Regions from separate parts of the Streptococcus sp. CCH8-C6 genome, predicted to be linked through region 1. Evidence: predicted binding sites of a transcription regulator. Region 1 holds the regulator's gene; each other region holds the start of a gene.
What was found. The regulator Rex, encoded in region 1, represses fermentation and respiration genes when NADH is low (regulators of the CRP and FNR family bind a similar motif). The targets are predictions, from matches to a motif close to TTGTGAANTANTTCACAA.

Region 1 (10,370 bases):
TGGACGCATTTCCTGAGCCAACTTAGTCGCCTCCACTACCTTATCAACCTTTTCACCGAATCCAGATCCTTTGGTCGAATAACTGAGCATAGCAACTTTTGGATCAATACCGAAAATTTGTGCTGTCAAAGCTGAGTTAACAGCAATCTCCGCCAAAACATTGGCATCTGGATCGATATTGATGGCACAGTCACTGAAAATGTAGCGTTCGTCATCACGCACCATGAGGAAGGCTCCTGAAGTACGAGAAACCCAAGGCAGGGTCTTGATGATTTGAAGAGCCGGCCGAACAGTCGCTGCTGTGGAATGAATCGCTCCAGACACCATCCCTTGAACCTTACCAAGGTAAACCAACATAACCCCAAAGTAGTTGACATCTTCCTTAAGCAACTGACGTGCTTCATCTGCAGTGATTTTTCCTTTACGACGCTCAACGAATGCTTCTACCAATTCCTCAAAGCAGGAACAGTTTGAAGGATCAATAACCTGATATCCTTCTTTTACTCCCTCAATTTCCAGATAAATACGGATTTTATCAGGATTCCCCAAAAGAACTGGTGTAATATCGGTTTCTTTCACCAAGCGTTTAGTTGCTTGCAAAATCCGTGGCTCCTCACCCTCTGGCAAGACAATCTTTACTTCCTTATCCTTCAAAGCTTCACGAATTGAATCAAAAATTTTCATGTTTCTTAAAACTCCTTTATCTCTTAATCTTTTAATTTCTCAATAACTTGTTTAAAATCTTCTGGCAAAGGACTGGCTCGCTCAACTTCCTGTCCGCTAAAAGGATTATAAAATTTCAAAGAATGACAATGTAAAGCTTGGCGCTCTATTCCGTGTTCCAAACTTCCTCCATAAAGGTCGTCACCCAAAAGCGGAAAGCCAATATGTGAAAAATGAACGCGGATTTGATGAGTCCGCCCGGTATGAAGATGGATATCCACCAGATAGACATCTCCAAATCGCTCTATGACCTTGTAACTGGTATGGGCATACTTGCCATCCTTTGTCACGCGCCTCGTAATGATACTCTCAGGGTTGCGTCCAATCGGAGCAATAATCTCACCTTGCTCTTCTAAGTCACCAGTCCCCCGAACTAGAGCGTAATAGCGCTTTTCTATCAGCTTCTTCTGCAACTGTTTGTCCAATCTGGCATGAGCATAGCCATGCTTGGCAAAGAGCATGAGCCCACTTGTATCCTTATCCAGACGCGTCACGATATGCACCTGCTGGTTTTCATAGGCATGACGAATATAGTAAGCCTTAACAAAGTTTGCCATAGTATTGGAATGATTAACACTGGGAATACTAGCCACCCCTGCCGGCTTATCCAAAACCAAGAAATGCTCATCTTCATAGATGACAGACAAGTCCTTATCAACAGCCTTCAGACTCTCAAATCCCTTTTCAGACGGGATGTCAATCGTCACCTTATCGCCAATATCCAAGAGATAAATAGCGTTCTGAGGTTGATGGTTGACAAGAATGTTTCCGCCGGAAAATTTTATCTTAGCCAAGAGGCCTTTGGAAATTTCGTGCCGTTTTAAAAAAGTCTTTACCTTGACATGCTCATCAGCAATAAACTCAAACCTCATTCCTGGCACTCTCCAATAAAGGAGTCTCTGACACGATTCCAAAAGCTGGTATGGCTTGGTGAAGCCACAAAATGTATTTTATGATTGTCAATCTGATACTCGATACGAACAATATTTTTGAAAGAGAAAGTCTGATTATCGACCGCGATAGTGTGATAGTCACTGCGGGTCGGCACTAACTCAATCTTATCCTTTTTAGGAACAATGACCGACGAGCCCAATGTCCGATAAACACGATTGTTTAGACTGGCAATTTCTGTCACCTGTAAGGCTTCGATTGTCGGATGCAATACCGCTCCACCTAGAGATTTGTTATAGGCTGTACTGCCTGTCGGAGTAGAAACGGAAATCCCATCACCTCGGAAGCGCTCGAAATGAACCCGATTGATAATGACATCAGCTACCATAGTCCGATCTGAACGCTTGATTGTTGCTTCGTTCAAAGCACGAATGGTGCGTGTATCACCATTTTCAAAAGTAATTTTGACATTTAAAATTGGATAAGAAACCTGAGCACCAGTGTCTAATTTGAGATTTTCTACCAGTTTATCTAATTCAAAATCACGGTAATCCGTATAGAAGCCGAGATGGCCAGTATGCACACCGACAAAGCGGACCCGATCCAGCTGTTCTTCATACATATGAAAAGCTGATAGCAGCATGCCATCACCACCCACCGAAATCACGATGTCGGGATTCTTAGGAGTTAAAATAAAGCCATTCTGTTTAAGCTTCTGCTTCAAATCCTGATAGACTTGTTCACTCTGTCTTTTCCGATTGCGGATAATCGCTATTTTTTTATCTGTATTCTTCATCTGTATCATCACTATTTCCCACACCGTCATTTAACTTGCGGTGAAGAGGATCAAAGAGAGCCTGCGCCTCCTGGATAGCATCACGGATTTCTCCCATCTCCTCATCCAGCTGATAAGCAAGATTAGCTGTCGTTTCCAAGCGACACTTGATCTCCTCGGGAAATTCTCCTTTATACTTGTAATTCAAAGAATGCTCAATCGTAGCCCAAAAATTCATCGAAAGAGTGCGAATCTGAATTTCAGCCAGAATAAGCCTATGACCATTAATCGTATCAACTGGATACTCTACAATCACATGGTAGCTCCGATAGCCACTGACTTTTTTGTTTTTGATGTAATCCCTCTCCTGCACAATGCGCATATCAGTCCGATTTCGAAAGACTTCTAAAACTTCATCCACATCATCGACAAACTGGACCATGACTCGTAAGCCTGCAATATCCTGCATCTCCTGCTCGATATTTTCCTCGCGAATGCCTCGCAGAATCATCTTTTCTTTAATGCTCTCAATCGGCTTGACACGTCCAGTCACAAACTCAATCGGAGAATGGCGCTGCTGCTTACGGTATTGCTTTCGCACTCCACGCAGCTTAATTTTTAGCTCTCCAACTGCTTGAATATAGGGGTCTAGAAACTCTTCCCATTCTATTGTCATACACTTACCTTGTCATATCATTATTTTTTGTATAAAATAAACACAACTGTTATTATAACATAAATCGCTTTCAAAAAAAAGAAAAGGATATGAAAATGAATCACTTAGAAATTGAATTCAAAACCATGCTGACCAAGGAAGAGCACGACCGTCTGCTCCAATTATTTGCTGATATTTCGCCTATTAGCCAGACCAACCACTACATCGAGTCAGACCAGCAGAGTATCCGACACGCCCACATGGCTTTTCGAGTACGAACTTTTAACCATCGAGAAGCTGAGCTGACGCTCAAGATTCCTCAAGAAGTCGGATCCTTGGAACTCAATCAGAATTTGACACCAGAAGAAACCAAAAACATTTTGCAGAACAATGAATTTCCTACGGGAGAGATTTTAGAGACGCTGCTTCAGAAAGAAATTCCCATCCAAGACTTGAAGATTCTAGGCTCTCTAGAGACTATCCGCTATGAAAAAGAAGACGAAATCGGTCTGCTTGCTCTGGATGAGAGTCACTACTTGGGCAAAACAGACTTCGAACTCGAAGTTGAAGTTGAAGATTTCGAAAAAGGAAAAGAAAATTTCTTGAACTTCCTAAAACAGCACAGCATCGACTACAAACCTGGTAAGAGCAAGATGGCAAGATTTTCTGAAAACTTGTAAATCAACAACCACAAAATAGCTGAAATAATCTATTTTTTTTGGTAAAATAAAAGGTAGCAATCTAAAGACTATTGAAATATAAATTTCATGGAGCATTAGATTATAGAAATGACACAAAAAGAGGACGGTCCAACTCATGTCAGATAAAAAAAATATGAAGCTTTTTTCCCTCAACTCCAATCATTCCATAGCTGAAAAAATCGCTGAGGCTGCTGGGGTTCCTTTGGGAAAACTTTCCTCCCGCCAATTCTCGGACGGCGAGATTCAGATTAACATTGAAGAAAGTGTCCGTGGCTATGATATATACATCATTCAGTCTACTAGCTTCCCTGTCAATAATCACTTGATGGAACTCTTGATTATGGTGGATGCCTGCAAGCGTGCAAGTGCCAACACGATTAATGTTGTGATGCCTTATTTTGGTTATGCCCGTCAGGATCGGACTGCTGCCCCTCGCGAGCCAATCACAGCTAAACTGGTTGCCAATATGCTTGTCGGTGCTGGAGTGGATCGCGTGATTTCTCTGGATCTTCATGCCGTGCAGGTCCAAGGATTCTTTGATATCCCAGTAGATAACCTCTTCACTATCCCACTCTTTGCCAAACACTACTGCAACATGGGCCTTACTGGCGATGATGTCGTTGTCGTCAGCCCTAAAAACTCTGGTGTAAAACGCGCCCGCAATTTGGCTGAATATCTGGATGCCCCTATCGCTATCATTGATTATGGCGAAGATGAGGCGGGTCGCTCTGAGGGATATATCATTGGAGATGTCGAGGGCAAGAAAGCTATTCTTATTGACGACATTTTAAATACCGGTCGGACTTTCTCTGAAGCAGCTAAAATTGTCTGTCGCGAAGGCGCAGTCGAAATCTATGCTGTATCCAGTCATGGTCTCTTTGCAGATAAAGCTGCGGAATTGCTGGATAATTCTCCTATCAGGGAAATTCTTGTGACAGACTCTGTTGATACCAAAGAAAAAACACCTAAGAATCTCCACTACATTACAGCTAGTGAACTGATTGGTGATGCCATTGTCCGCATCCAAGAGAGAAAACCAGTCAGCCCACTCTTTGCCTATCAAAAGAAATAAGGTAACCGGAGTGATTTATTTAGATAATGCCGCTACAACTGCTTTGTCGCCCGCTGCAATCCAAGCAATGACCAAAACTATGACCGTCTTTGGAAATCCTTCCAATACGCATAGCCATGGTCGAGAAGCTAGTAAACTCCTCAGACAGGCGCGTGAGGATATTGCTCAAGCTCTGCATACTCAAAGCAATAAGATTCTTTTTACTTCAGGTGGCACTGAAAGCAACAATACTGCTATCAAAGGCTATGCCCTTCGTCACCAGAATCGAGGAAAACATATTGTTACCACTGCTATTGAACACCATGCTGTCTTAGAAGTGGTGGAGTACTTAGTAGACAAATTCGGCTTTGAAGCTACTTTTGTTCAGCCGGTGGATGGTCAGATTCGAGCGGCGGATATTAAAAAGGCACTTAGACCTGACACTATTCTTGTGTCCGTCATGGCGGTTAATAACGAGACGGGTGCCATGCTCCCCATTAAGGAAATTGGTGAACTACTGCGAGAACATCGTGCTGCTTTTCACGTTGATGCTGTCCAAGCAATTGGCAAACTTCCCATCTACCCTGACGAGCTAGGGATTGACTTCCTCTCTGCCTCAGCTCATAAGTTTCATGGCCCCAAAGGTGTTGGCTTCCTTTATGCCAAGAAGATGGATTTTGACAATTTCATGCACGGTGGTGACCAGGAAGAAAAACACCGGGCCGGAACTGAAAATCTAATCTCTATCACAGGCATGGCAGCGGCTCTGTCAGAGAGCATGGAACATCTAGAGGAAAATCTAGAGCATGCGCAAGACTTAAAAGACAGCTTACTTGCTGACTTATTAGACATTGAATATTACTTAAATGAAAGTCAGCCAAGCTTGCCTTATGTCATCAATTTGGGATTTCCCAATCAAAAGAATGATCTGCTTCTGCTTCAAATGGATTTAAACGGCTTTTCCATTTCAACAGGATCAGCTTGCACAGCCGGAGCTATACAACCCAGTCATGTTTTGCAGGCTATGTACGGCAAGGATTCCAACCGCTTGCATGAGTCTATTCGAATCAGTACTTCGGACCAAACGACCCTGCAAGAGATTCAATCATTTACAAAGAAATTAAAAGAAATTTTAGGAGGATAAGATGGCCTTTCAAACATCTGTTAGCTTAGCAAACTGTGAATATACCTATTCACTTCACCCAAATGTCAAGAAATTTACCTTGCGCGACAATACATTCGCTGAAAGCAAGGTTGGCAACTATGAACTCTCTCGTCTGCTGGAATCTGTACCCAACAGCGGAAATGGTTTTCTGCTGAAAATCATCGTCAATAAAGATTTGAATGGTTTCAAAATCAACATCACTGATAAATCAGGCCTGCGCTTGGTCAATATTTTCAAATCAGAAGACCATCACATTATACAGCAAAAATTTTATTTCTTGATGGATAGCCTGGTTGAAAGAAATATTTTTGAAAAGACACCACAATAAGCAAGATTCTCGCAATTTTGCTTTTTTGATTTAGACTCTTAAAAAAACGAGCTTGACTTCTACTTAGAACACTTGAAGAAAAGACCAACCGAACCCAAAGAAAGGATTAACAATGGTTGAACTGACCTATTTGGACTCATATAAAGTGAAACGGTCACTTACCTATGAAGACTTCGATGAATTTCTTCTAGCCTTCTCTGGCTGCGTCACGGTTCCTGACTCTCTCAAAGTACTTTCCATCACTTATAATGGACACCAACTGCCATTTACAGGGTTAATCGGCGACTTATACCGCCAGATGTACCAGTTAGACTTGACTCCCTACCAGAACTAATCCTTCGCAGTTACAACATAACTTAAACTTTCATTCTTTTCCTTTTTAGTGAATTAAACACTCTTAATTAGTTGATTTTTTCACAAACTTCCTATAAAATAGAATTAGAAAGGTTGTGATTTTGTGAAAACTGAAAAAAATACTACAATTCCCCGAGCAACTGCTAAAAGACTGTCGCTCTACTATCGTATTTTTAAACGGTTTAATGCTGAGAAGATTGAGAAAGCAAACTCCAAACAAATTGCAGAAGCCATTGGTATTGACTCTGCTACTGTCAGACGAGATTTTTCTTATTTCGGTGAACTTGGCCGCAGAGGATTTGGTTATGATGTCAAGAAATTGATGAACTTTTTTGCTGACCTCTTAAACGATAATGCTATTACCAATGTCATGATTGTTGGTGTTGGTAATATGGGACGTGCTCTGCTACACTATCGTTTTCATGAGCGCAATAAAATGAAGGTTGTAATGGCTTTTGACGTAGATGACCATCCAGAAGTTGGCAGCACAACCAGCGATGGGATTCCTATCTATGGAATTTCCCAAATCAAAGAAAAAATACAGTCAGGAAATGTGCAAACTGCCATCCTAACTGTACCTAGCGTAAAAGCTCAAGAAGTCGCATCTATCTTAGTTCAGGCTGGTGTCAAGGGCATTCTCTGTTTCTCACCTGTAAACCTATCCCTGCCTAAGGATGTGGTCGTCCAGTATGTTGACCTGACTAGCGAACTGCAGACTCTGCTCTACTTCATGAGAAAAAATGATTATTAATTTGAAAGAGGTATTAAACACTCTATGAGTAAACCTATTATTGGAATAACCGGAAATGAAAGAGAAATCCCAGACGATCACTTCATCCATATGAGCTATACGGCGACAGGATTCGTTGAGGGTGTCAAAGAAGTTGGCGGAATTCCAATGATTTTGCCAATCGGTGATGAAGAAATGGCTAAACAGTATGTTTCCATTGTCGATAAATTAATCATCACAGGCGGTCAGAATGTATGCCCTCAATTCTATGGTGAAGAGAAAACCATTGACAGCGATGATTATCTGCTCAAACGAGATATTTTTGAATTAGCTTTAATCAAAGAAGCTCGCCGTCAAAATAAACCAATTTTCACCGTCTGCCGCGGAACCCAACTTTATAATGTAGCCCTAGGAGGTACTCTTCATCAAGATATTGAAGATCATTGGCAAGATAGCTCTGCTGAGTACACGACTCAAAGCATGGTGACCAAGAACGGTTCTATTCTGCACGAAATCTATGGACCAGCATCTGAAATCAACTCCTTCCACCATCAGAGTATCAAGGATTTAGCGGCTGGCCTAGAAGTCATTGCCTATGATCCTAGAGATAAAATTATTGAAGCAATAACTTCTACTGACGGCAGTCCATTCCTTGGTGTCCAATGGCACCCAGAGTTCTTGTTTGGCTCCAGAGAAGGAGACCTAGCTCTGTTTGATTATGTTGTCAATACTCTTTAAAAAGCCTCTATTCCTAGATAAACTTCTGTTCTACACGAATAGAAGTTTTTTATATTCAAGTAAATCAAATTATATCATATCTGTCTCCTCTCGGTAGCTATAGTAGTTGTACTTAGACACAATCAAATGATCCAAAAGAACTAAACCCATCATCTCACATGCTTCTTTCATATGCTGAGTCACTTCATCGTCGTTTCTGCTAGGAACGACTGAGCCTGACGGATGATTGTGTACCAGTATGATAGATGTCGCCAGATGCTTAAGAGCGTAGTGGAGAATTTCTCTCGGCTCAGCAATGCTTCTGCTGACCGTCCCCATAAAAATAGTCTGCTGGTGCAGAATTTGATTTTGACTATTAAGATAAATGGCAACCAAGCACTCCTGCCTCATATCTCCCAATTCCTGCTGCATCTTCTGGGCTAATTTTTGACTGCCCATAATCTGCTCTTTTTGCAGAACCTCTGCTCGGTTAATCCGACGCCCCAATTCGATAATGGCCTGCAGCTCCACAGCCTTAATCGGACCGATTCCAGAAATAGTCTGCAATTCCTGCAAAGTTAAATACTTAAGATCGTTCAAACTGGAAATCGATGATAAAATTCTTTGAGAAACTTGAAAAACAGTTTCTTTTTTGTTGCCTGTCCTGAGAAAGATTGATAGAAGCTCCTGGTTACTGAGTTTTTCAGCCCCTTCTCTCATCAAACGCTCCCGTGGCATCATGCTAATATCATCTTGAAATGAAATGCTATACATAGAAACCTCCTTACCTTATTATTCGGAAATAGAGTCAAAATCAGCAAGAATTGATATAAAAAAACTCCAAAAGTTAGAGTTCTTTCTAACCTTTGGAGTGAAATTTTTTTAGTCTCTTGCCTTTAAATCTGCATTTGATTATAGGACTTACTGAAAGATTCAAGAACATCCTTAGGAGCCTTGTCATACTCGACAGAGCCTTCTAACGTTCCCTTGACAATAGTCCTGTTGGTTGCCGCAGCATCCTCACAAGTAACTAAAGTAATCTCTGTAACACCTTCTGTATCCTCAATCAGATCCGTTCGATCTGGAGTTACCGTTTCAACACTAGTGATTACATAAGTATAGACATGCTCTTTATCAGTGATATAGATCTTCATGCCAGCCTTAGCACGATCCAGTGGGGAAAAGAGCATGTTGCTAGCCCCTGTGATGCCAAAGACGTGGTGGCTAGCCAAGGCATAATTTCCCTGCCCCATCTGCTGAGTCTCTTTCATCGTACCAGCACCATAATACAATCCAGCATTATCCAGCCCTTTGAAGATTGGCAAATTCATGGATACTTCTGGAATAGAGATACCTCCGATAACAGGCAGTTGCTGCGCTTTCCACTGCGCATTGATGACCGCCTCTGTAGAAAGCGACTCAACTTTGTTAAAATCAAAACTGGTCTCAACATTTTTATTTTTATTAATAGAGTCTTTGGAAACCTTGCTGACCTGATATTGGTTGGTATGCCAAACCATAATCATGTTTCGAATTTGCGCATTAAAGATTAAGCCAAGGGCCACAATAATTAATAATGTCGCAACAATATTGATAAAAATATTTCTTTTGCTTTTTTGTTTACTTTTTCGACTTCTTTTTCCTTGTACCATATAGAGGTCCTCTTTTACGATTCGTTTTCTTCCTCTGCTACATCTTCTTTATCGTCTGCTTCGACGCTTGTAAAGGTGACAATCTGTGCATTTTGATCCAGACGCATGACCTTAACTCCCATGGTTGAGCGGCCAGTCTGAGAAATATTCGCCACACTTGTCCGAATGATGACACCAGTATTAGTGATAATCATTAAATCTTCCTCGCCAGTTACTGTCATCAGACCGGCAAGAGGTCCATTCTTATCAGTGATATTGGCTGTTTTAATCCCTTTACCACCACGGCCCTTGGTTGGATACTCACTAGCAAGAGTTCGCTTACCATAGCCTTTTTCGGTGATGACAAGCACTTCGTCTCCCTCAGCAATCACACCAGCTCCAACGACCTGGTCACCATCTCGAAGATTGACTCCGCGAACACCAGTCGCTATACGGCTCATGCTCCGTACAGCTGTCTCATTAAAGCGGACAGAATAACCAAACTTAGTACCAATGATAACGTCTGCAGCACCGTCCGTCAGAAAGACATTGATTAACTCGTCTTCATCTTTCAAATTCAAAGCCTTAAGACCGTTCTGACGAATATTAGCAAATTCTGTCACACTGGTTCGTTTGACCACCCCATGAC
Region 2 (10,370 bases), on a different contig from region 1:
GTCTCGTGTCGATGAACGGGCAACCAAGGACTTCAAGTATGCTGTCTTTACGCAGCTGCTGAAGAACACCAACAGCTTTATGGATGAAAACTCCATTTGGGGTTCCTAAGAAAAAGTGTTAGATTTGCTGCATGTGTAACTGCAAATAATGACCTTTAGCAATATGTAATCAATAACCCATTTGAATTAGCTCTGTTTGTGTTATCACTGACAGTCTGATTCAGATGGGTTGTTTTGTTGTATAATGGCAAGTCAAAGTGCGGATTATCCCTATTTCTTATACAATATTTTTCAAAAAATCTGTCCCCGGACAGTTCCTGCTTTTAGGGCTTGCTGGGGGCTTTTTTTCCTGCTAAAATAAACACATGACACGTTATAAAGCGATTATTTCCTATGATGGCTATGGCTTTGCTGGCTTTCAGCGACAGCCCCATGCCAGAAGCGTTCAGGAAGAGATTGAAAAGACCCTGACCCGTATCAATAAAGGTCAGCCTGTGGTCATTCATGGAGCTGGCCGAACTGACAGCGGTGTTCACGCCCTGGGCCAGGTACTGCATTTTGATTTACCAGAAGAGCGGGATGAAGAGAAATTGCGTTTTGCCTTGGATACCCAGACGCCGGAAGATATTGATTTTATCAGTGTGGAGCAAGTGTCAGATGATTTTCACTCTCGCTACAATAAGCATAGCAAGACCTATGAATTTTTGGTGGATATCGGCCGGCCCAAAAATCCTATGATGCGCCATTATGCCACACATTATCCCTATCCTTTGGAGCTGGGTCTGATAGAAGAAGCGATTGCTCAGCTAGAGGGGACGCATGATTTTACAGGCTTTACGGCTTCAGGGACCAGTGTGGAAGACAAGGTTCGGACCATTACCGAGGCCAAGGTCCGCTTTGATGCAGAGCGTAATTTTCTGGTCTTTACTTTTTCGGGCAATGGCTTTCTTTACAAGCAGATCCGCAATATGGTCGGTACCTTGCTCAAGATTGGCAACAAGCGCATGCCGGTGGAGCAGATTCAGAAGATTTTAGCGGAGAAAGACCGTCATCTGGCAGGGCCAACAGCCGGTCCAAACGGTCTCTATTTAAAGGAGATTCGTTATGAAGAATAAGTTGATTTTAGCCCTTTCGGGCAATGATATTTTTAGCGGCGGTGGACTGCATGCCGATTTAGCTACCTATACGGTCAATGGCCTGCATGGTTTCGTAGCTGTGACTTGCCTGACGGCGATGACTGACAAGGGATTTGAGGTCATCCCAGTTGAGGAAGAGGTTTTTGCCCAGCAGTTATCCAGTCTCAAGGATGTTCCTTTTTCTGCTATTAAGATAGGGCTTTTACCCAATCTGGAAATAGCAGAGCAGGCTTTGGCTTTTGTCAAGCAGCATGGGGATATACCAGTAGTGCTGGATCCTGTTCTGGTCTGCAAGGAAAATCATGACTTGGAAGTCAGTGCACTGAGAGAAGAAATCATCAAGTTTTTCCCTCATGTCAGCATCATCACGCCAAATTTGGCAGAAGCTCAGCTATTGACCCAAAAAGAAATCAAAAGTCTGGAGGATATGCAGGCTGCAGCCAAGAAGCTCTATGATTTGGGAGCCAAGCATGTAGTGATAAAGGGCGGCAATCGCTTGAGCAAGGAGCGGGCGGTGGATGTTTACTATGACGGCCGAGATTTTGAGGTCATGGAATCGCCAGTGCTGGCCAGCAACAATACTGGAGCGGGCTGCACATTTGCTTCCAGCATTGCCAGTCAGCTGCTTCTAAGCAAGTCTCCACTTGCAGCAGTTCAATTGTCTAAAGATTTTGTTTACCGAGCGATTCAGCGCTCAGATCAATATGGGGTAGTTCAGTATGAGAAATAATCAGGTTAAAAAATTAGTTATCTTAGCTTTCATCACAGCTCTATCTGTGGTTTTGGGGAATTTTTTAAAAATCCCAACTCCGACAGGCTTTTTGACACTGCTGGATGCAGGGATTTATTTTACAGCCTTCTACTTTGGCCGCAAGGAAGCGGCTATTGTCGGAGGCCTTTCAGGCTTTTTGATTGATATGATTGCTGGCTATCCTCAGTGGATGATTTTCAGTCTGATTTGCCACGGACTTCAGGGGTTCTTTGCTGGCTTTGAGGGCAAGAAACGCTACCTTGGGCTGGTCTTGGCTGCAGTAGCTATGGTCGGTGGCTATGCCCTCTTTGGTAGTATTATGAATGGTGTCGGGGCTGCCCTAGCCGAAATCTTAAGTAATTTTATGCAGAATGCTTTTGGTTTAGCAGTCGGTTTTGCCCTCTACAAAGCCTTCCCAGAGGGTTTGAAAAAGACGATTGCAGTGAAATAAACGAGGTGAGACATGGACTTAGCTAAGATTGGAGCAGAAACTCGTCAGATTGTTCTAGATGTTTTGGACAAGGCTGCCTTGGTCGAGGGAGATGTCTTTGTTCTGGGTCTATCTTCTAGTGAGGTTGTCGGAGGCCATATCGGTCAGAATTCCAGTCTGGAAGTTGGACAAGTCATTGTCAAAACCATACTGGATATCTTAGAAGAGGAAGGTATCTTTCTTGCAGTTCAGGGATGTGAGCATCTCAATCGCGCCCTCGTAGTTGAAAGAGCCTTGTCGAACAAGAAGGATTTGGAGATAGTCAATGTTCTGCCTACTCTTCATGCTGGAGGCAGCGGTCAGCTAGCGGCTTTCCAATACATGAAGGATCCTGTTGAGGTAGAGTTTATTGTCGCTCAGGCGGGGCTGGATATTGGCGATACTGCTATTGGCATGCATGTCAAGCATGTGCAGATTCCTATCCGACCGATTCTCAAGGAATTGGGAGCTGCCCATGTCACAGCTTTAGCCAGCCGTCCCAAGCTAATCGGCGGCGCTAGAGCGGCCTATACAGAGGATAAGATTAGGAAGGGATAAAAGGAAAAATAATTTTGAAAAAAACTCTAATTATGCTATAATGGGTTGTATTCAATAAATTTTAAGGAGAAATGACAGAATGTCTGTATCATTTGAAAACAAAGAAACAAATCGCGGTCTTTTGACTTTTAGCATCAGTCAAGAGAAAATCAAGCCAGCCTTGGACCGTGTATTTAACTCAGTAAAAAAAGATATTGCTGTACCAGGTTTCCGTAAAGGTCGCCTTCCACGTGCTATCTTCAACCAACGTTTTGGTGAAGAAGCCCTCTACCAAGATGCTTTGAACGCTCTTCTTCCAGAAGCATACGAAGCGGCTGTCAAAGAAGCAGGTATCGAAGTAGTTGCTCAGCCTCAGTTTGATGTCGAGTCTATGGAAAAAGGTCAAGACTGGGTCATCAAAGCTGAAGTAGTCACTAAGCCAGAAGTTAAGCTGGGTGCTTACAAAGACTTAGAAGTAACTGTTGAAGCTACTAAAGAAGTGACTGACGCTGAAGTAGATGAGCGCATTGAGCGTGAGCGTAACAACTTGGCTGAGTTGGTTCTTAAAGAAGGTCCAGCAGCTGACGGTGATACAGTTGTGATTGACTTTGTTGGATCTGTTGACGGAGTTGAATTTGACGGCGGCAAGGGCGATAACTTCTCACTTGGACTGGGTAGCGGTCAATTCATCCCAGGATTTGAAGAGCAGTTGGTTGGCCACAGTGCAGGTGAAACAGTGGACGTTGTCGTAACCTTCCCAGAAGACTACCAAGCAGAAGACTTGGCAGGCAAGGGAGCTAAGTTTGTGACAACTATTCACGAAGTTAAAGAAAAAGAAGTTCCAGCATTGGACGACGAACTTGCAAAAGACATCGACGAAGAAGTTGAAACTCTTGACGAGCTGAAAGAAAAGTACCGCAAAGAATTGTCAGAAGCTAAGGAAACAGCTTATAAGGATGCGGTAGAAGCAGCAGCTATTGATCAAGCAGTAGCAAACGCTGAAATCGTTGACTTGCCAGCTGAAATGGTCCACGAAGAAGTACACCGCGCTGTTAATGAATTCTTGGGCAACATGCAACGCCAAGGAATCTCACCTGACATGTACTTCCAAATCACTGGAACTACTCAGGAAGATCTGCACAAGCAATACGAAGCAGATGCTGAGTCACGCACTAAGACAAACCTTGTCGTAGAAGCAGTTGCTAAGGCAGAAGGTTTTGAAGCTAGCTCAGAAGAAATCGAAGCAGAAGTAACTTCATTGGCTTCAGACTACAACATGGAAGTAGAACGTGTTCGTCAATTGCTGTCAGAAGATATGCTAAAACACGACATTGCTATCAAGAAAGCTGTTGAATTGATTACTAGCACTGCGAAAGTGAAATAAGCTTCATCATTCAAAATGAGATTATTTGAAACTAGTGTACAGATGCACTAGTTTCTTTTTGTACTTGTTCCGTGATTTTTCCTGGATTTTCTTTTGACGAAAATAGAAATTTATCGTACAATAGAAAGTAGCGAAAAATTGCAAGAGGGCGACAAGCCTTTACTTAATCTTAAAGGAGATCAACTTTGGAATTAGAAGTATTTGCTGGACAGGAAAAAAGTGAGCTTTCTATGATTGAAGTGGCGCGTGCCATTTTGGAAGCCCGCGGCCGCGACCATGAGATGTATTTTAATGATCTGGTCAATGAAATTCAAAACTATCTGGGAAAATCAAACAGTGAGATTCGTGATGCTCTGCCTTTATTCTACACAGAACTCAATGTAGACGGCAGCTTTATTCCGCTGGGGGATAATAAATGGGGTCTGCGTTCATGGTATGCCATCGACGAAGTGGATGAAGAGATCATCGCCTTGGAAGAGACTGATGAGGACGATGCACCTAAGAAACGTAAGAAGAAACGCGTCAATGCCTTTATGGATGGCGACGAGGATGCCATTGACTACAGCGATGACGATCCAGAAGATGAGGACGGCTACGAAGCAGATCCAGCTCTCTCATACGATGAGGAAAATCCAGACGATGAGAAGAATGAAGTGGAAGCTTATGATGCTGAAATCAACGAAATCGCTCCGGATGATCTTGGTGAAGAAGTCGAACTCAACGAAGAAGATGACGACTACTCTGACGAAGACACGGAGACCGAAGAGGAAGAATAAATCAACCAAAAGAAACAAGGGGCGAAATCCTTTGTTTCTTTTAATATTCCTTGAAATATAAGTTCGGAAGGTGTAGAATACTAATAAAATTTAACAAAGAAAAGATGGAGGTATGCTGCTATGAAATTTGTCATTGATAAGAGTCTGGGTGATTTAGGCATTAAGAGTGTCGTTATCGGGATTGCCAAGAATGTCAATCCTCATGCAGAACTGTCACCCTCATTTCTAAAAAAGAAAAAGGGAATGGAAGACTGGGCTCTGGCTTGCGACTTGGATGAGGTGCTTGAGTCGCCAGTGGTTCAAGGTTATATAGAAATACTCCAGCGCGTAGGTCGCAGTGTCAAGAAAAATCCTCCGACGGTTCCTGCTCTGATTCGCAATATCCAGCACCGAGGCTCGCTCCCTCATATTAATAGCATTATTGATATTTATAATGTCGAAGCCCTGCATTCTCTACTGGCTATTGGTGGGCATGATTTTGATAAGATTGATGGTCAGATAGAATTCACTGTAAGCCAAAAGGAAGATGTTTTTCTGCCTATTTTGTCCAAGGAGAAGCATGTTGCCAAGACGGACTATGTCTATCGGGATGCCAAAGGCATTTTGGCTTGGCTGGATGTTCGTGACAGTGAGTATTATAAGTTTGATGAAGAGACCAAGGATGCCATTTTCATCATTCAGGGGAATGCCAATACCTCTGTCGAAATGCGTCTGGAAGCCTTGGAACGAATCCGACACGATTTAGCAGAGTGCATGCCTGATGTAGAATTCGAAACACATGTCATCAGTATTGGTGAAAATGGATGAAAACCAAATGAAATCATTTGACAATTTTTTAGGTTTGCGATATGATACTGTTCGGGCACCTCTTTTAGAGGTCAGAGCTTCCTGTGTTCAGGGAGCTATTTTTCTTTTTCAGACAGATTATGGAAAATTCTCCTCTAGATAAGTTTCCAGCAACGACGTGGTTGCTGGAATGAATAGTTTTATGAAAAGGAGCACGTATGTCAACTAAATATATTTTTGTCACCGGCGGTGTGGTTTCTTCTATCGGGAAAGGGATTGTGGCAGCCAGCTTGGGTCGGCTTTTGAAGAATCGCGGTCTCAAGGTTACAATTCAGAAATTTGACCCTTATATCAATATTGATCCCGGTACCATGAGCCCTTACCAGCATGGGGAAGTGTTTGTCACAGATGATGGAGCCGAGACGGATCTGGATCTGGGGCATTATGAGCGTTTTATTGACATCAATCTCAATAAATACTCCAATGTCACCACTGGTAAAATCTACAGCGAAGTCCTACGCAAGGAGCGTAAAGGCGAGTATCTGGGGGCGACGGTTCAAGTCATTCCGCATATTACGGATGCTCTCAAGGACAAGATCAAGCGGGCAGCGCGGACGACGGACTCGGATGTGATTATCACAGAGGTCGGTGGCACAGTGGGCGACATCGAGTCTCTTCCTTTTTTAGAAGCTTTGCGCCAGATGAAGTCGGACGTCGGAGCAGACAATGTCATGTATATCCATACGACCCTCCTGCCCTATCTCAAGGCGGCTGGCGAAATGAAGACCAAGCCGACTCAGCATTCTGTCAAAGAGCTGCGCGGTCTGGGGATTCAGCCTAATATGCTGGTCATCCGTACAGAGAAGCCGGCTGGACAAAATATCAAAAATAAGCTGGCTCAATTCTGTGATGTGGCGCCGGAGGCGGTCATTGAGTCGCTAGATGTGGAGCATCTTTACCAAATTCCTCTCAATTTGCAGGCGCAAAAGATGGACCAAATCGTCTGTGATCATCTGAAGCTGGATGTGCCGGCAGCGGATATGACTGAATGGTCAGCCATGGTAGAGAAAGTGATGAGTCTGGAAAAGCAGGTCCGTATTGCTCTAGTCGGTAAGTATGTTGAGTTGCCAGATGCCTATATTTCAGTTGTTGAAGCGCTCAAGCATGCCGGCTATGCCAATGATGCGGAAGTTAAGATTGACTGGATTGATGCGAATCAGGTAACGGCTGAAAACGCCGCAGAGCTTCTTGGAAATGCGGATGGGATTATCGTTCCGGGTGGCTTTGGTCAGAGAGGAACTGAGGGTAAGGTTCAGGCAATCCGCTATGCGCGTGAGCAGGATGTGCCTATGCTGGGCATTTGCTTGGGTATGCAGCTAACCTGTGTCGAATTCGCCCGTCACGTCCTAGGGCTGGCAGATGCCAACTCAGCAGAGCTCAATCCAGACACAGCATTTCCGATTATTGATCTCATGCGTGATCAGATTGATGTCGAAGACTTGGGTGGAACGCTGAGGCTGGGGCTCTATCCTTCTAAGCTTAAGCCTGGCTCTAAGGCAGCAGCGGCTTACGACTATCAAGAAGTCGTGCAGCGCCGTCACCGTCATCGCTATGAGTTTAACAATGATTTTCGCGAGCAGTTTGAGGCGGCCGGATTTACATTTTCAGGAGTTTCACCAGACAATCGCTTGGTCGAAATAGTGGAAATCCCAGAAAATAAATTCTTCGTGGCCTGTCAGTATCACCCAGAGCTTTCCAGCCGACCGAATCGACCTGAAGGTCTTTATACGGCTTTTGTCACCGCAGCGGTAGAAAAGAGTCAGGAGAGATAGACTAGTTTTGTCTGACCTAAGCGACTTTTCTAGAGAAATGTTATAATGAAAACAAAAGGAGGGAAGAAGATGTTTCTAAACATTTTAGCTAGTATTCGTACTAATAATTTTCAAGATGAGCACTGTATAGAAAAAATCCAGGCTCTCTGGCAGGAACAAGAGGAAGCGGTGAAAGAAGCTTTTGCCCAAGGGGAACCAGTCTATGCCGTCTATCATGACTATGCCAGTGATTACAAAGGAGACTACAGTCTCTCTATCTGTCGTTTGACAGATGGGGAAGTATATGATTTTGATACATCCGAGCAGACCTATCAAGTATTTGAGGCTGATAAGGAGGATCCGCAAGCAATTCTTCATGCTTGGCAGAGGATTTGGCAGGCAGAAGAAACAGGTGAGCTTCATCGAGACTACACTATTGACTTTGAAAAATACGATCCCGACCAAACGGTGGCTGTCTTTGTTGCGACTCAGCAGCACTGAGTTTTCTGTGTTCCGTCCTTAGCTTCATTTTCGCTTAGATTTCCCAATTTTGTTGATTGAGTAGAAAGTTGATTTTTTGAAATAAAGTCAAAAATTTTCTTGACAAGCCTTAGCTGTCCTGTTATACTAGTAAGGTACTCAATCGCGGGGATGGCGGAATTGGCAGACGCGCAGGACTAAGGATCCTGTGACCGCTTTAGGTCGTGAGGGTTCAAGTCCCTCTCTCCGCATCAAGTAAGCTGGCTTCGGTCAGCTTTTTCTTTTTGCGATAGGTACGCTTAAAAAGGCTAAGCGTCTCCCTGCAATTCTTTAAAATTTCAGGAAAAACTAGCAATTTTAGTGAAAAAGTGATAAAATAAACAATGTAAGTGGTTTAACCACAAAAAATAAGAGGAGGCCTGATAAGAATGGCAATCGTTTCAGCAGAAAAATTTGTCCAAGCAGCTCGTGACAATGGTTACGCAGTTGGTGGATTCAACACAAACAACCTTGAGTGGACTCAAGCTATCCTGCGTGCGGCAGAAGCAAAGAAAGCACCAGTGCTTATCCAAACTTCAATGGGTGCTGCTAAATACATGGGTGGCTACAAAGTTGCTCGTAACTTGATCGCTAACCTTGTAGAATCAATGGGCATCACTGTACCAGTTGCGATTCACTTGGACCATGGTCACTACGAAGATGCACTTGAGTGTATCGAAGTTGGTTACACTTCTATCATGTTTGATGGTTCACACCTTCCAGTAGAAGAAAACCTTAAATTGGCTAAAGACGTTGTTGAAAAAGCACACGCTAAAGGTATCTCAGTAGAAGCTGAAGTTGGTACTATCGGTGGTGAAGAAGACGGTATCATCGGTAAAGGTGAATTGGCTCCAATCGAAGACGCTAAAGCAATGGTTGAAACTGGAATCGACTTCTTGGCAGCAGGTATCGGTAACATCCACGGCCCTTACCCAGCAAACTGGGAAGGTCTTGACCTTGACCACTTGAAGAAATTGACAGAAGCTCTTCCAGGCTTCCCAATCGTATTGCATGGTGGTTCAGGTATTCCTGATGACCAAATCCAAGCAGCTATCAAACTTGGTGTTGCGAAAGTTAACGTTAACACTGAATGCCAAATCGCATTCGCTAACGCAACTCGTAAATTTGCTCGCGACTACGAAGCAAACGAAGCAGAATACGACAAGAAGAAACTCTTCGACCCACGTAAATTCTTGGCTGACGGTGTAAAAGCCATCCAAGCATCAGTTGAAGAACGTATCGACGTATTCGGTTCAGAAGGTAAAGCTTAATCTAGCTGAAGACTACAAAACGGAAACCTGCCCGTAAGGGTGGGTTTTTTTGGTGTGTGATAAAATATGATAATTATTTTTAAATTACCTATGTTCGTTTGGAAGCAAAAGTGGTAGTATAGTGGGGAGATAAGATTCTATTTTTCCTGATATTGCTAGGTAAAATAGTCTGAAACATGAATTGAATGATAGGATATTGAGAAACGTATGGCGATGATAGAAGTAGAGCATCTTCAGAAAAATTTTGTAAAAACAGTTAAGGAACCAGGGTTGAAAGGAGCTTTGCTCTCCTTTATTCATCCTGAAAAGCAAACCTTTGAAGCGGTCAAGGATTTAACCTTTGAGGTTCCCAAGGGGCAGATTTTAGGTTTCATCGGGGCCAATGGTGCTGGGAAGTCAACAACCATTAAAATGCTGACCGGGATTTTGAAGCCCACTTCTGGTTTGTGTCGAATCAATGGCAAGATTCCGCAGGATAATCGCCAAGACTATGTCAAGGATATTGGAGTGGTCTTCGGGCAAAGAACCCAGCTGTGGTGGGATTTGGCTTTACAAGAGACCTACACGGTCTTAAAGGAGATTTATGATGTGCCAGACTCGCTGTTCCATAAGCGCATGGACTTTTTGAATGAAGTCTTGGATTTGAAAGAATTTATCAAAGACCCCGTGCGGACTCTTTCACTGGGTCAACGGATGCGGGCGGATATTGCAGCTTCCTTGCTCCACAATCCTAAGGTTCTCTTTTTAGATGAGCCGACCATTGGTTTGGATGTTTCGGTCAAGGATAACATTCGTCGGGCCATCACCCAAATCAATCAGGAGGAAGAAACAACCATTCTCTTGACCACTCACGACCTTAGTGATATTGAACAACTCTGTGATCGGATTTTTATGATTGACAAGGGGCAGGAAATTTTTGATGGAACGGTG
Region 3 (10,370 bases), on a different contig from region 1:
AAAAAAATAGCTGATGTTTATACTTTTTGAAGATCTAATGATGCGGTCTTGCATTAATAATGTCAGCTTACCCCACCCCATCATTTCAAGGGACTGAAATAGTGCATTCTCAAACCTGTTTGACTTTTCAATTTTTTGTGCTAGCTCCATTTTGCTGATACAAATAGCTTTTGTCTTAGTCGAAAATATAAAAAATAAGGTTGAAACTTTTTCAACCCTATTTTTTCTTCTTAAAGATTCCAGTAATTTTCTGTAACAGAGTCGGCAATCTCACAACTTTGTCGTTGCCGATATGTTCTCGCGCAATTTTGAGAATCTTACCAGAGTCTTTGGAGGCAAAGAGAAACTTTCCCTTGTCAGTCCAGATTTCAAAGTGGCGGCTGACTCTTTTGCCAGAAACATTAGCACCGATAGTAGTGATGCTAGTCCAAGGCAGCTGAATATAATCTTCTACATTGGCATCCGCATAAAACTCCAGAGCTGTCTCGCCGATTAAAATTTTCCCAACCTTTCCGCCTAATCCAAGATAGGAAACGCCAGTGGTATTAAACTCAATTGTTTTGTTTTGTGACTGTGCCATAGAGTAACTCCCTTTTAAATAATATAGCTATTATACCACAATAAAAAGAAGGCCGAAACCTTCTTTTTGATTACATCAAACCAGCAACGTGAGCTAGTACACCAACTACGAAGAGGGCGATGATGATAGTGATAGGGGATACTTTTTTCTTAAGCAACCACATACAAGCGAAAGTTAGAAGCAGTCCCATCAAACCAGGAATCAAGGAATCCAAGTTTTGTTGGAAAGTTGTAACTTTTTCAGGGGTTTGAGATAGTCCTTGACCTACTTGAGCAAAGGCTTCTTGGATACCCTTATAGCCACTAGACAATTTGTCCCAATGGATATATGCTTTATCATCTAGCTTAACAGATGAAACATTAAAGACAAACTTAATAGATACCCAGCGCTCAACCAGAACAGCCAAGATAAACATACCTAGAATTGAAGCACCTTTGGTAATGTCCTGAAGGATACCACCAGACATGTCTTTAGTAATTTCAGAACCAGCCTTGTAGCCTAATTCTTGTGTGTACCAGAGGAAAGCCATCCGGATAGCATTCCAAGCTAAGAAGAAGATAAGTGGCCCAATGATATTTCCAGTCAAAGCAAGAGATGCACCAAGTGCTCCAAGGATAGGACGAACTGTGAACCAGAAGACAGGGTCTCCGATACCAGCCAGAGGTCCCATCATACCGATTTTAACCCCTTGGATAGCCGCATCGTCAATTGCTGCACCATTTGCTTTTTCTTCTTCAAGCGCAAGTGTAACTCCGATGATTGGAGCTGCTACATATGGGTGAGTGTTGAAGAATTCCAAGTGACGCTCAAGAGCAGCAGCTTGATCTTCTTTTTTAGTATAAAGCTTCTTAATAGCTGGAATCAGTGAATAAGCCCAGCCCAAGTTTTGCATACGTTCGTAGTTCCAAGAGCCTTGCAAGAAAGTAGAACGCCACCAAACTTTTTGACGGTCAGCCTTTGAAAGAGTCAATTTTCCTGACTCATCAGGTTTTACAGTATTTAATTCTGTCATGATAGTGTGTCCCCTTTCTTAGTAGTCTTCTAGGATGTCGCCGATTGGATCATTAGATGAAGCTGTTGCTCCACCGCCACCATTTCCGCCTTTTTTAGACAAGGCAAGATAGATGAGGGCAATAGCGACACCAATTGCACCGAGGGCAATCAGAGTGAGTTCGCTGACAGCAGCTAAAGCGAAACCAATAGCGAAGAATGGCCATACTTCACGAGTTGCCATCATGTTGATAACCATGGCATAACCAACGGCTACGACCATACCACCACCGATTTGCATACCTTCTGATAGCCAAGCTGGCATAGCTTCAAGAGCAGATTTAACAGACTCAGCAGGAATCATCAAAAGAAGTGCTGCAGGGATAGCAATACGTGCTCCTTGCATGAAGAGAGCGATAAAGTGAGCGCGTTCAACTCCTTTAATGTCTCCTTTTTTCGCAGCAGCATCTGCACCGTGAACCAAACCGACTGACAAAGTGCGGACAATCATAGTCAAGAAGAGACCAGCAACAGCAAGCGGAATAGCAACACCTTGTGCTACAGCGATTCCTTTGCTTGAGAAGTCTCCACCCAGTACCATGATGATGGCAGCGGCAACAGAAGCGAGGGCGGCATCAGGTGCCACAGCAGCTCCGATATTAGCCCAGCCAAGAGCAATCAGCTGGAGAGAGCCACCCAGCATAACACCGGCAGCCAAATTACCAGTTACCAGTCCAATCAAGGTACAAGCAACCAGCGGTTGGTGGAATTGGAATTGGTCCAAGATACCTTCTAGACCGGCTAAGAAGGCAACAAAGACTACTAAAACCATAGAAATAATAGACATGTTCTAAATCCTTTCGTAAATTAATAGAAGCAAAACGTTTGATTCTACTGCACGTTGGCTTTCTTAATCAAATCAAACAAATCTTTTTTAGAGTCATTTGGTACTTTACGTACGTCAAATTCAACGCCAAGGTCACGCAGCTTTTCATAAGTAGCAACGTCTTCCTTGTCCATTGACAGTACGTTGTTGACCATCGTTTTACCAGTTGAGTGAGCCATGGAACCAACATTAAGGGTCTTGATTGGCACACCGCCTTCAATAGCACGCAGGGCATCTTGAGGAGTTTCAAACAGAATCAAGGCATGAGTATTGCCAAAGCGAGGGTCTTTTGAAACAGCAATCAATTTGTCGATTGGGACAACATTGGCTTTGACATTACCTGGTGCAGCTTGCTTAATCAATTCTTTACGAAGTTCATCTTGAGCTACTGAGTCAGAAGCAACGATAATACGATCTGCTTTTGAATCTGGCGTCCAAGCTGTTGCTACCTGACCGTGCAGCAAGCGTGTGTCGATCCGGGCAAGGTTGATTTTGAGCTTGCCGTCACCGATTACAGTCCCTTCAGGGATCGCTGCTTGGGCAACTGGAGCAGCTGCAGCAGGAGCATTTGCTTCTTCAACAGCAGGGTTCAGCTCTTCAGGCAGAGCTTTGACTCCTTCCTTGGCTTCTTTGATGATGTTAGCAACAACAGCTTCAACGCCGGCGTTGGCATCCATCATCCTTTCTGTATAAGCTTGAATCAGCATAGGCAGGTTCAAGCCTGTAATGATAGCGAACTTGCGGTCTGGATTTTCACCCATGACACGGCTAGCTTGGTTGAATGGAGAGCCACTCCAAAGGTCAGCCAAGACCAACACTTCATCGTCCGCATCAAACGAAGCCACAGCGTCATTGAACTTTGCATAGAGATCATCTGGTCCTTCGTTGGGCATGAAAGTAACAACTTGTACTTTTTCCTGCTCACCGAAAATCATAGAACCTGATTGATGAATACCAGCAGCAAATTCACCGTGGCTAGCAATAATGATTCCGATACTCATTATTGACATTCCTCCTTATAAAATGTTTGACTTAAGTTTTAAGAAAACTTTAAGGCAAGTTTATTATAAAACGTTTTCATGAAAAATGCAAGCGTTTGTTCCTAAAAACGACTTTTTCTTTCAAAAATGTCAGTATTTGCTGAAAACCTGATAAATATAGGTATAAGCAAACCATAGCTATAGAAATGTTTTAATAAATTAGGAAAACAGAAAATACAATAGGTCAATATATGAAAAAATATTGAAATAATATGAAAGAGACTTTTGAAATGAAAGAAAAGAATCGTGTTTGAGAAAGTGTTTGTTTATCAAAAAAAAAAGAGGAGGACCAAAGACAAAAAATCGCATCTTATGTCTTTAGTCTCCCTCTATAATGGCAAAAGTTTCTAAATAATATCAAGTCTGCCCATCATACGTTTCCAAGAGTTAGGTAAATGTTGGGACTGACATGCTTTAAAACATTAGTGTGTGAAGTCAAGTACCATACGTCCCTGAATGGTACCCGCTTCCATTTCATCAAAGACATCCACTGCATCTGAAACAGGACGTTTTTGAACGACGGGAGCCACTAATCCTTCAGCACCAAACTGGAAGGCTTCTTCCAAGTCCTTGCGAGTACCAACGAGGGAACCGATGACTTGGATACCATCTAAAACGGTTTTGACAATGCTGAGGTCCATCATTTCAGATGGCAATCCAACGGCAACTACACGACCGCCAGCACGAACAGAGTCAACAGCTTGGTTGAAGGCAACTTTAGAAACGGCTGTTACTACGGCAGAATGCGCACCGCCAGTTTTTTCTTGGATAAGAGCAGCGACATCTTCAACTTCATGGCCGTTGATGACGATATCAGCACCGACTTCTTTGGCCAAAGCTAGCTTGTCATTGTTGATATCAACAGCGACAACATGGGCATTAAAGACTTTCTTGGCATATTGAACCGCTAGGTTACCCAATCCACCTGCTCCAAAGATTACTGTCCATTGTCCTGGCTGCAGCTGGGCTTCTTTAATAGCCTTGTAGGTAGTCACGCCGGCACAAGTGATAGAAGAAGCTTGAGCAGGATCCAGTCCTTCAGGGACTTTGACAGCGTAGTCAGCTGTTACGATACATTGCTCTGCCATCCCACCATCAACAGAATAACCAGCATTTTTTACTGTACGGCAAAGGGTTTCGCGACCAGTTGTACAGTATTCACAAGCGCCGCAGCCTTCAAAGAACCAAGCGACACTGACGCGGTCTCCGACCTTGAGACTTTTTACATCTGGAGCGATTTCTTTGACAATACCGATACCTTCATGCCCAAGAACGCGACCTGGCACCTTGCCAAAGTCACCATGCGCGACGTGCAGATCAGTATGGCAGACACCGCAGTATTCGATATCAACGAGAGCTTCCCCTGTTTCAAGAGGACGCATTTCTTTATTTTCGATGAGTTGGACATTAGTTCCCTCTGGATTTACAACAACTGCTTTCATAAGTAGTTTCCTCCTGTTATTTAGTTTTTGATTATGTTAATTATATCACAAACTCAAACAAATAGCAAACGCTTACAAATATGAGCGAAAGTAACCTTTAAAACTATGATACGGCGGATAAGCTTCTATTTTTAAAGCTTTTGAGCATGATTGAGGTTGAGAGAAGACAAAAAAGAAAAGACAAACTCTCGAACAGAGTTTGTCTAATTGTCTACTTTTATAAAAAGAGTTTGTTGAGCTCGTGGGCGACGCCATCTTGGTCGTTAGTCAAAGATAATTGCTGGTCGGCGTAGGGTAGCAGGTCAGTATTGGCATTTTTCATGGCATAGCCAGTGCCAGCAAAGGACAGCATCTCAGTATCGTTTTGCTCATCTCCAAAGGCAATCAGATTTTTGCGATCCACATTGAGAACATTAAGCAGGTACTGAAGGGCGAAGGCTTTGTTGACCCCTTTGGGAGCACACTCGAGAATGTTGAGCGGCCCGCCCCAAGAGTTGATAGCAAGTTCATGCTGATAAAAAGCATTCATTTCCTCTGCCAGAGCATATTTGTCAGCTGCACGTGTCTGCAGGAGAATGGCGTTAGGATTCTCCGTTACTAAGTTGGCTTGAAACTGATTTTCAGGCTTGAAAGCATCGATGCCAAATAGCTTGGGATCAGCAATTTCTTCATTGGGATTGGTGATGTAGAACTTATTGCGGTATTCGCCGGCAATGAAATCCGCTTCAATCTCATCCTTTCGCTTAACCATATCTAGTAAGAAGGACTTATCCAGCGTCAGCGATTTTTCAAAGTCCCATTTCTTTTCTGGAATGTGAGTCAAAGAGCCATTGAAGTTGATCATGGGCGTATTGAGCTCTAATTCTTTATAATATTTCAAAGCCATGCGGTAGGGACGACCTGTTGTGATAATGACCTTGTGGCCCTTTTGGGAAATTTTTTTGATAGTTTCTTTGGTGAAGTCAGACAGATTGCTATTAGAATCCAGCAAGGTTCCGTCCAAGTCCACAGCGATTACTTTTTTTGTCATGTGAGTCTCTTTTCAGTGATAATACAGACTATTATAACAGAATTCAGTGTAAATAACACGACTTATGTTATAATGGTGCTCTAATCAGTCACAATTATGACACAGCAAGGAGGAGCTTTTCGTATGCGTAAACCGATCATGATTCATGCTCTTTTTCTGATGATTGCCTTTTTTATCTATATCCAATCTCTAAATGGCGGTCCGACCTATCTCATCTGGAATATGACCTTGGCCTTAATCAGCTATGATGCAGCTGTCTTGACACTTTTATTCAAGAAGCAGAAGTGGGCTTATCCTCTTCTTTTCCTGTTGTGGTTGCTTTTCTTCCCCAACACTTTCTATATGATTACTGATTTGATTCATATGACTTGGGTGGCAGATGTTCTGAGTAAGCCAAGTGTTTTCTTGCTCTTTTTAGCTTTTGTTTCCAGTATTTTATTCGGGATTTTCTGTGGTATGGAGAGCTGGTATGTCATCAAGGAAGGCTGGAAGCTTAACTGGTATTTGGACTTGTTGCTGACGGCAGCTCTGTCGGCTGTGTCCAGTCTGGCTATCTACATAGGACGTTATGATCGCCTCAATAGCTGGGATTTATTGCTTCATCCTCAGCTGGTTCTACAGAAGCTCTTGCAAACTTTGCAGCCTGATCGACTGCCTTTCATTCTTGGTTTTACCTTTTTACAGTTTATGAGTTTGGTATTTCTGATGAGAGATAATAAAAAATAAGAATAGCGAGACATTCATCTTGAAAAAGTGAATGTTTTTTATTATAATTTAAAATATCGTTCGTAAATAAACGAAATTCAATCTGTTTTTCTTTGTTATTGAACTAGATATTAGAAATTTTACTCAAAAGGAGATTTATTGAAAAATGGATAAATTTTTCAAATTGACCGAAAAAGGGACAGATGTCCGGACTGAGGTTTTAGCTGGTCTGACGACTTTCTTTGCCATGTCCTACATTTTATTCGTCAATCCGGCCATGCTGGCTCAGACAGGTATGCCCAAGCAGGGTGTTTTCCTAGCTACGATTATCGGGGCTGTTGCCGGAACCTTGATGATGGCTTTCTTTGCCAACCTGCCTTATGCGCAGGCACCGGGCATGGGGTTGAATGCCTTTTTCACTTTTACGGTCGTCTTTGCCTTGGGCTACACTTGGCAGGAAGCCTTGGCTATGGTCTTTATCTGCGGGATTATTTCGCTCATTATCACTTTGACCAAGGTGCGTAAGATGATCATTGAGTCAATTCCAGGCTCCTTGCGAGCAGCTATTTCAGCAGGGATCGGAGTCTTTCTGGCTTATGTAGGTATTAAAAATGCTGGCTTGCTCAAGTTTTCAATCGATCCGGGAAACTATACAGTAGCTGGCAAGGGGGCAGATAAGGCCGCAGCAGCTATTACGGCTAATTCAGCAGCAACTCCAGGTCTGGTAGACTTTAACAATCCGGCAGTTCTAGTAGCCTTGGTCGGTTTAGCCATCACAATCTTCTTTATCGTGAAAAATATCAAGGGTGGTGTTATCCTATCCATCCTAGTAACAACAGTGGTAGCTATTCTGGTTGGCTTGGTTGATTTGTCAGCCATTGACTTTGGGCAGAATAACATTGGTACTGCTGTTAATGAACTGGGACAGATTTTTGGGGTGGCAGTAGGACCGAAAGGTCTGGGTGCCCTTTTAGCAGATTCAGCTCGCTGGCCCCAGACATGTATGGCTATTCTGGCTTTTTCATTGACAGATATTTTTGATACCATTGGTACCTTGATTGGGACAGGTGAAAAGGTCGGGATTGTGGCGACTTCTGGAGAAAACCATGAATCAGAAGGCTTGGATAAGGCGCTTTACTCGGACCTCATTGGAACCTCTATTGGCGCAATTGCTGGAACCTCTAATGTGACGACTTATGTGGAGTCTGCAGCTGGTATCGGAGCTGGAGGCCGAACAGGTCTGACCGCCTTGGTTGTAGCCATCTGCTTTGCAGTATCAAGCTTCTTTAGTCCGCTTTTAGCCATTGTTCCTAATGCTGCCACTGCACCGATTCTGATTATTGTTGGGATTATGATGTTGGCTAGTCTGAAAAATATCCATTGGGATGATATGACAGAAGCCATTCCAGCTTTCTTTACTTCTATTTTTATGGGATTTGCCTACTCTATCACTCACGGGATAGCAGCTGGATTTATCACCTACACCTTGGTCAAAATCTTCAAAGGTCAAGCTAAGGATGTGCATTCTATGATTTGGATTTTGGATCTTCTCTTTATTTTGAATTTTGTAAATCTGGCTTTAAATTAGGTCTAAACATTGCTGGATTTCCCTGAGTTTAGTACAGTTTGGATAGGTTATGTTTTTGTTATAAAAAATCAGCTTTTTGCGGCTGATTTTTCTTTTGCAAAATTAAGCAGAAAAAAATTTTTTCTGGTATAATAAGAGAATGTTTAGTCATAATGAGGAAGAATTAATCCAGTGGGGTCAGCGCCTGGGCAAATCGCTTCAGGCAGGGGACGTACTGGTTTTAACGGGAGATTTAGGAGCAGGGAAGACAACCTTTACTAAGGGTCTGGCTCTAGGTTTGGGCATCAGTCAGATGATTAAAAGTCCAACCTATACCATTGTTCGGGAATACGAGGGGCGCTTGCCGCTCTATCATCTGGATGTCTACCGCATCGGAGACGATCCAGATTCCATTGATTTGGATGACTTTCTCTTTGGGGAGGGTGTGACAGTCATTGAATGGGGGGAGCTGCTAGGAGAAAATCTACCTGAAGACTGTCTCAAATTAAGCCTCTTGAAAAAGGAAGACGGGCGTGAATTGGTTTTTGAAGCCCAAGGAACACGAGCCCAAGAGCTGCTTGAGGGACTGCAGAATGACTGAATATGAATTATGCTTGCGTGAAGCGGAAAAAACAGATGCTGCTGAGCTGATTGCCTTCCTCAATCAGGTCGGGGCTGAGTCAGATTATATGACGCTGGATGAGGCTGGAATCTTGATAAATCAAGAGGAGATGGCTTTATTCATTGAGCATCAGGCTGCTTCTAGTAATCAGCTTTATCTGTTGGCGCTTTTAAATGGTGAGATTGCTGGCCTTGTCAGCATCACAGCTGATTTCCATGAGCGGATTCGCCATATTGGTCAAGTCTTTGTCGTGGTGAAGAAAGCTTTCTGGAACCAAGGACTGGGACGCATACTGCTGGAAGAGGCACTAACTTGGGCAGAGAGTTCTCATGTTATTAGACGTTTGGAATTGAGCGTTCAGGTTAGAAATGAACGAGCAGTTCACCTTTATAAAGATTTAGGATTTGAAATTGAAGGCTTACAAAAAAGAGGAGCCTATTTAAAAGAAGGGATATTTCTTGATGTTTACCTGATGGGTAAACTGATAGACTAAAAAAGATATGTTTAAAAAGATTATAATGATGTTTCTCAGCCTCCTTGTCGTAACGACAGCTGGTATCGGTACTTATGCATGGACGATTTATGGTCAGTCAACAGATGAACTATCCAAGACTTATAAGGGGTTGGGAAATGAGACAGATGTCATTTCTGCGACTAAGCCCATGACTATCTTGCTGATGGGAGTGGATACAGGAAGCGGTTCACGCGAGGATACTTGGGTTGGGAATAGCGATACCATGATTCTCATGAGTGTCAACCCAAAAACTAAAAAAACAGTCATGATGAGCTTGGAGAGAGATATTCTGACTCAGATTGATGAGAATGGTCAGACAGTTGAAGCTAAGCTGAATGCGGCCTATGCGAATGGTGGATCTGAGTTAGCTATTTCAACCATTGAGGGCTTGATGAACATCCATATTGACCGCTATATGATGATCAATATGCAGGGCTTGGTTCAATTAGTAGATGCTGTAGGTGGCATTGAGGTCAATAATACCTTTGACTTTCCAATTTCTATTGAAGAGAATGAGCCTGAGTATACTGCTAAGGTTGAGCCAGGCAAGCAAACCATCAATGGTGATCAGGCGTTGGTCTATGCTCGCATGCGCTATCAGGATCCAGAGGGTGACTATGGCCGCCAGAAGCGTCAACGTGAAGTAATTAAGAAAGTGGTTGAAAAAGTTCTCAGTCTCAACAGTGTCAGCCATTATCAGGCTATTTTAAAAGCTATCAGCAGCAACATGCAGACAAATATCGCGCTTGATTCAAAAAGTATTCCTCAACTGCTAGGCTATCAAGATGCATTTAAGAACATTCAATCTGAGCAGTTGCGTGGAGAAGATGCGACTTTACCTGATGGTGGAAGCTATCAATTAGTGACGTCTGATCATCTATTGGAAATGCAAAATTTAATAAGGAAAGCTCTAGGGTTGGAAACAGTTAAGTCCCTTAAGACAAACGCAGTACTATATGAGGATTTTATGGGTGGTAATAGTCTGAGAAGTACA

Region 2: AX677_RS06655 (class II fructose-bisphosphate aldolase) is a predicted target of Rex. The motif match lies at 8,497-8,514, and genes of this name have one in related genera.
Region 3: adhP (alcohol dehydrogenase AdhP) is a predicted target of Rex. The motif match lies at 4,972-4,989, and genes of this name have one in related genera.

Annotation. Positions count from the first base shown of each region.
Region 1 covers NZ_LSJN01000044.1:5,125-15,494, reverse strand. Annotated here, with positions in the region: gene pta (phosphate acetyltransferase) at 1-684, opposite strand, end outside; gene AX677_RS04805 (RluA family pseudouridine synthase) at 708-1,595, opposite strand; gene AX677_RS04800 (NAD kinase) at 1,592-2,410, opposite strand; gene AX677_RS04795 (GTP pyrophosphokinase family protein) at 2,394-3,065, opposite strand; gene AX677_RS04790 (CYTH domain-containing protein) at 3,161-3,724, shown strand; gene AX677_RS04785 (ribose-phosphate diphosphokinase) at 3,861-4,817, shown strand; gene AX677_RS04780 (cysteine desulfurase family protein) at 4,828-5,940, shown strand; gene AX677_RS04775 (DUF1831 domain-containing protein) at 5,942-6,289, shown strand; gene AX677_RS04770 (DUF4649 family protein) at 6,402-6,623, shown strand; gene AX677_RS04765 (redox-sensing transcriptional repressor Rex) at 6,747-7,394, shown strand; gene AX677_RS04760 (gamma-glutamyl-gamma-aminobutyrate hydrolase family protein) at 7,419-8,111, shown strand; gene radC (DNA repair protein RadC) at 8,181-8,864, opposite strand; gene AX677_RS04750 (class A sortase) at 8,987-9,742, opposite strand; gene gyrA (DNA gyrase subunit A) at 9,757-10,370, opposite strand, start outside.
Region 2 covers NZ_LSJN01000064.1:34,531-44,900, forward strand. Annotated here, with positions in the region: gene AX677_RS06600 (ZmpA/ZmpB/ZmpC family metallo-endopeptidase) at 1-109, shown strand, start outside; gene truA (tRNA pseudouridine(38-40) synthase TruA) at 366-1,115, shown strand; gene AX677_RS06610 (bifunctional hydroxymethylpyrimidine kinase/phosphomethylpyrimidine kinase) at 1,105-1,866, shown strand; gene AX677_RS06615 (ECF transporter S component) at 1,856-2,338, shown strand; gene AX677_RS06620 (TIGR01440 family protein) at 2,351-2,914, shown strand; gene tig (trigger factor) at 2,994-4,277, shown strand; gene rpoE (DNA-directed RNA polymerase subunit delta) at 4,463-5,053, shown strand; gene AX677_RS06635 (B3/4 domain-containing protein) at 5,174-5,860, shown strand; gene AX677_RS06640 (CTP synthase) at 6,058-7,671, shown strand; gene AX677_RS06645 (GyrI-like domain-containing protein) at 7,741-8,151, shown strand; tRNA gene AX677_RS06650 (tRNA-Leu) at 8,296-8,381, shown strand; gene AX677_RS06655 (class II fructose-bisphosphate aldolase) at 8,559-9,440, shown strand; gene AX677_RS06660 (ATP-binding cassette domain-containing protein) at 9,648-10,370, shown strand, end outside.
Region 3 covers NZ_LSJN01000064.1:106,045-116,414, forward strand. Annotated here, with positions in the region: gene AX677_RS06965 (GNAT family N-acetyltransferase) at 1-30, shown strand, start outside; gene AX677_RS06970 (DUF956 family protein) at 218-580, opposite strand; gene AX677_RS06975 (PTS system mannose/fructose/sorbose family transporter subunit IID) at 651-1,592, opposite strand; gene AX677_RS06980 (PTS mannose/fructose/sorbose transporter subunit IIC) at 1,611-2,417, opposite strand; gene AX677_RS06985 (PTS sugar transporter subunit IIB) at 2,462-3,457, opposite strand; gene adhP (alcohol dehydrogenase AdhP) at 3,919-4,938, opposite strand; gene AX677_RS06995 (Cof-type HAD-IIB family hydrolase) at 5,156-5,968, opposite strand; gene AX677_RS07000 (DUF1361 domain-containing protein) at 6,065-6,694, shown strand; gene AX677_RS07005 (NCS2 family permease) at 6,840-8,261, shown strand; gene tsaE (tRNA (adenosine(37)-N6)-threonylcarbamoyltransferase complex ATPase subunit type 1 TsaE) at 8,401-8,841, shown strand; gene AX677_RS07015 (GNAT family N-acetyltransferase) at 8,834-9,355, shown strand; gene AX677_RS07020 (LCP family protein) at 9,363-10,370, shown strand, end outside.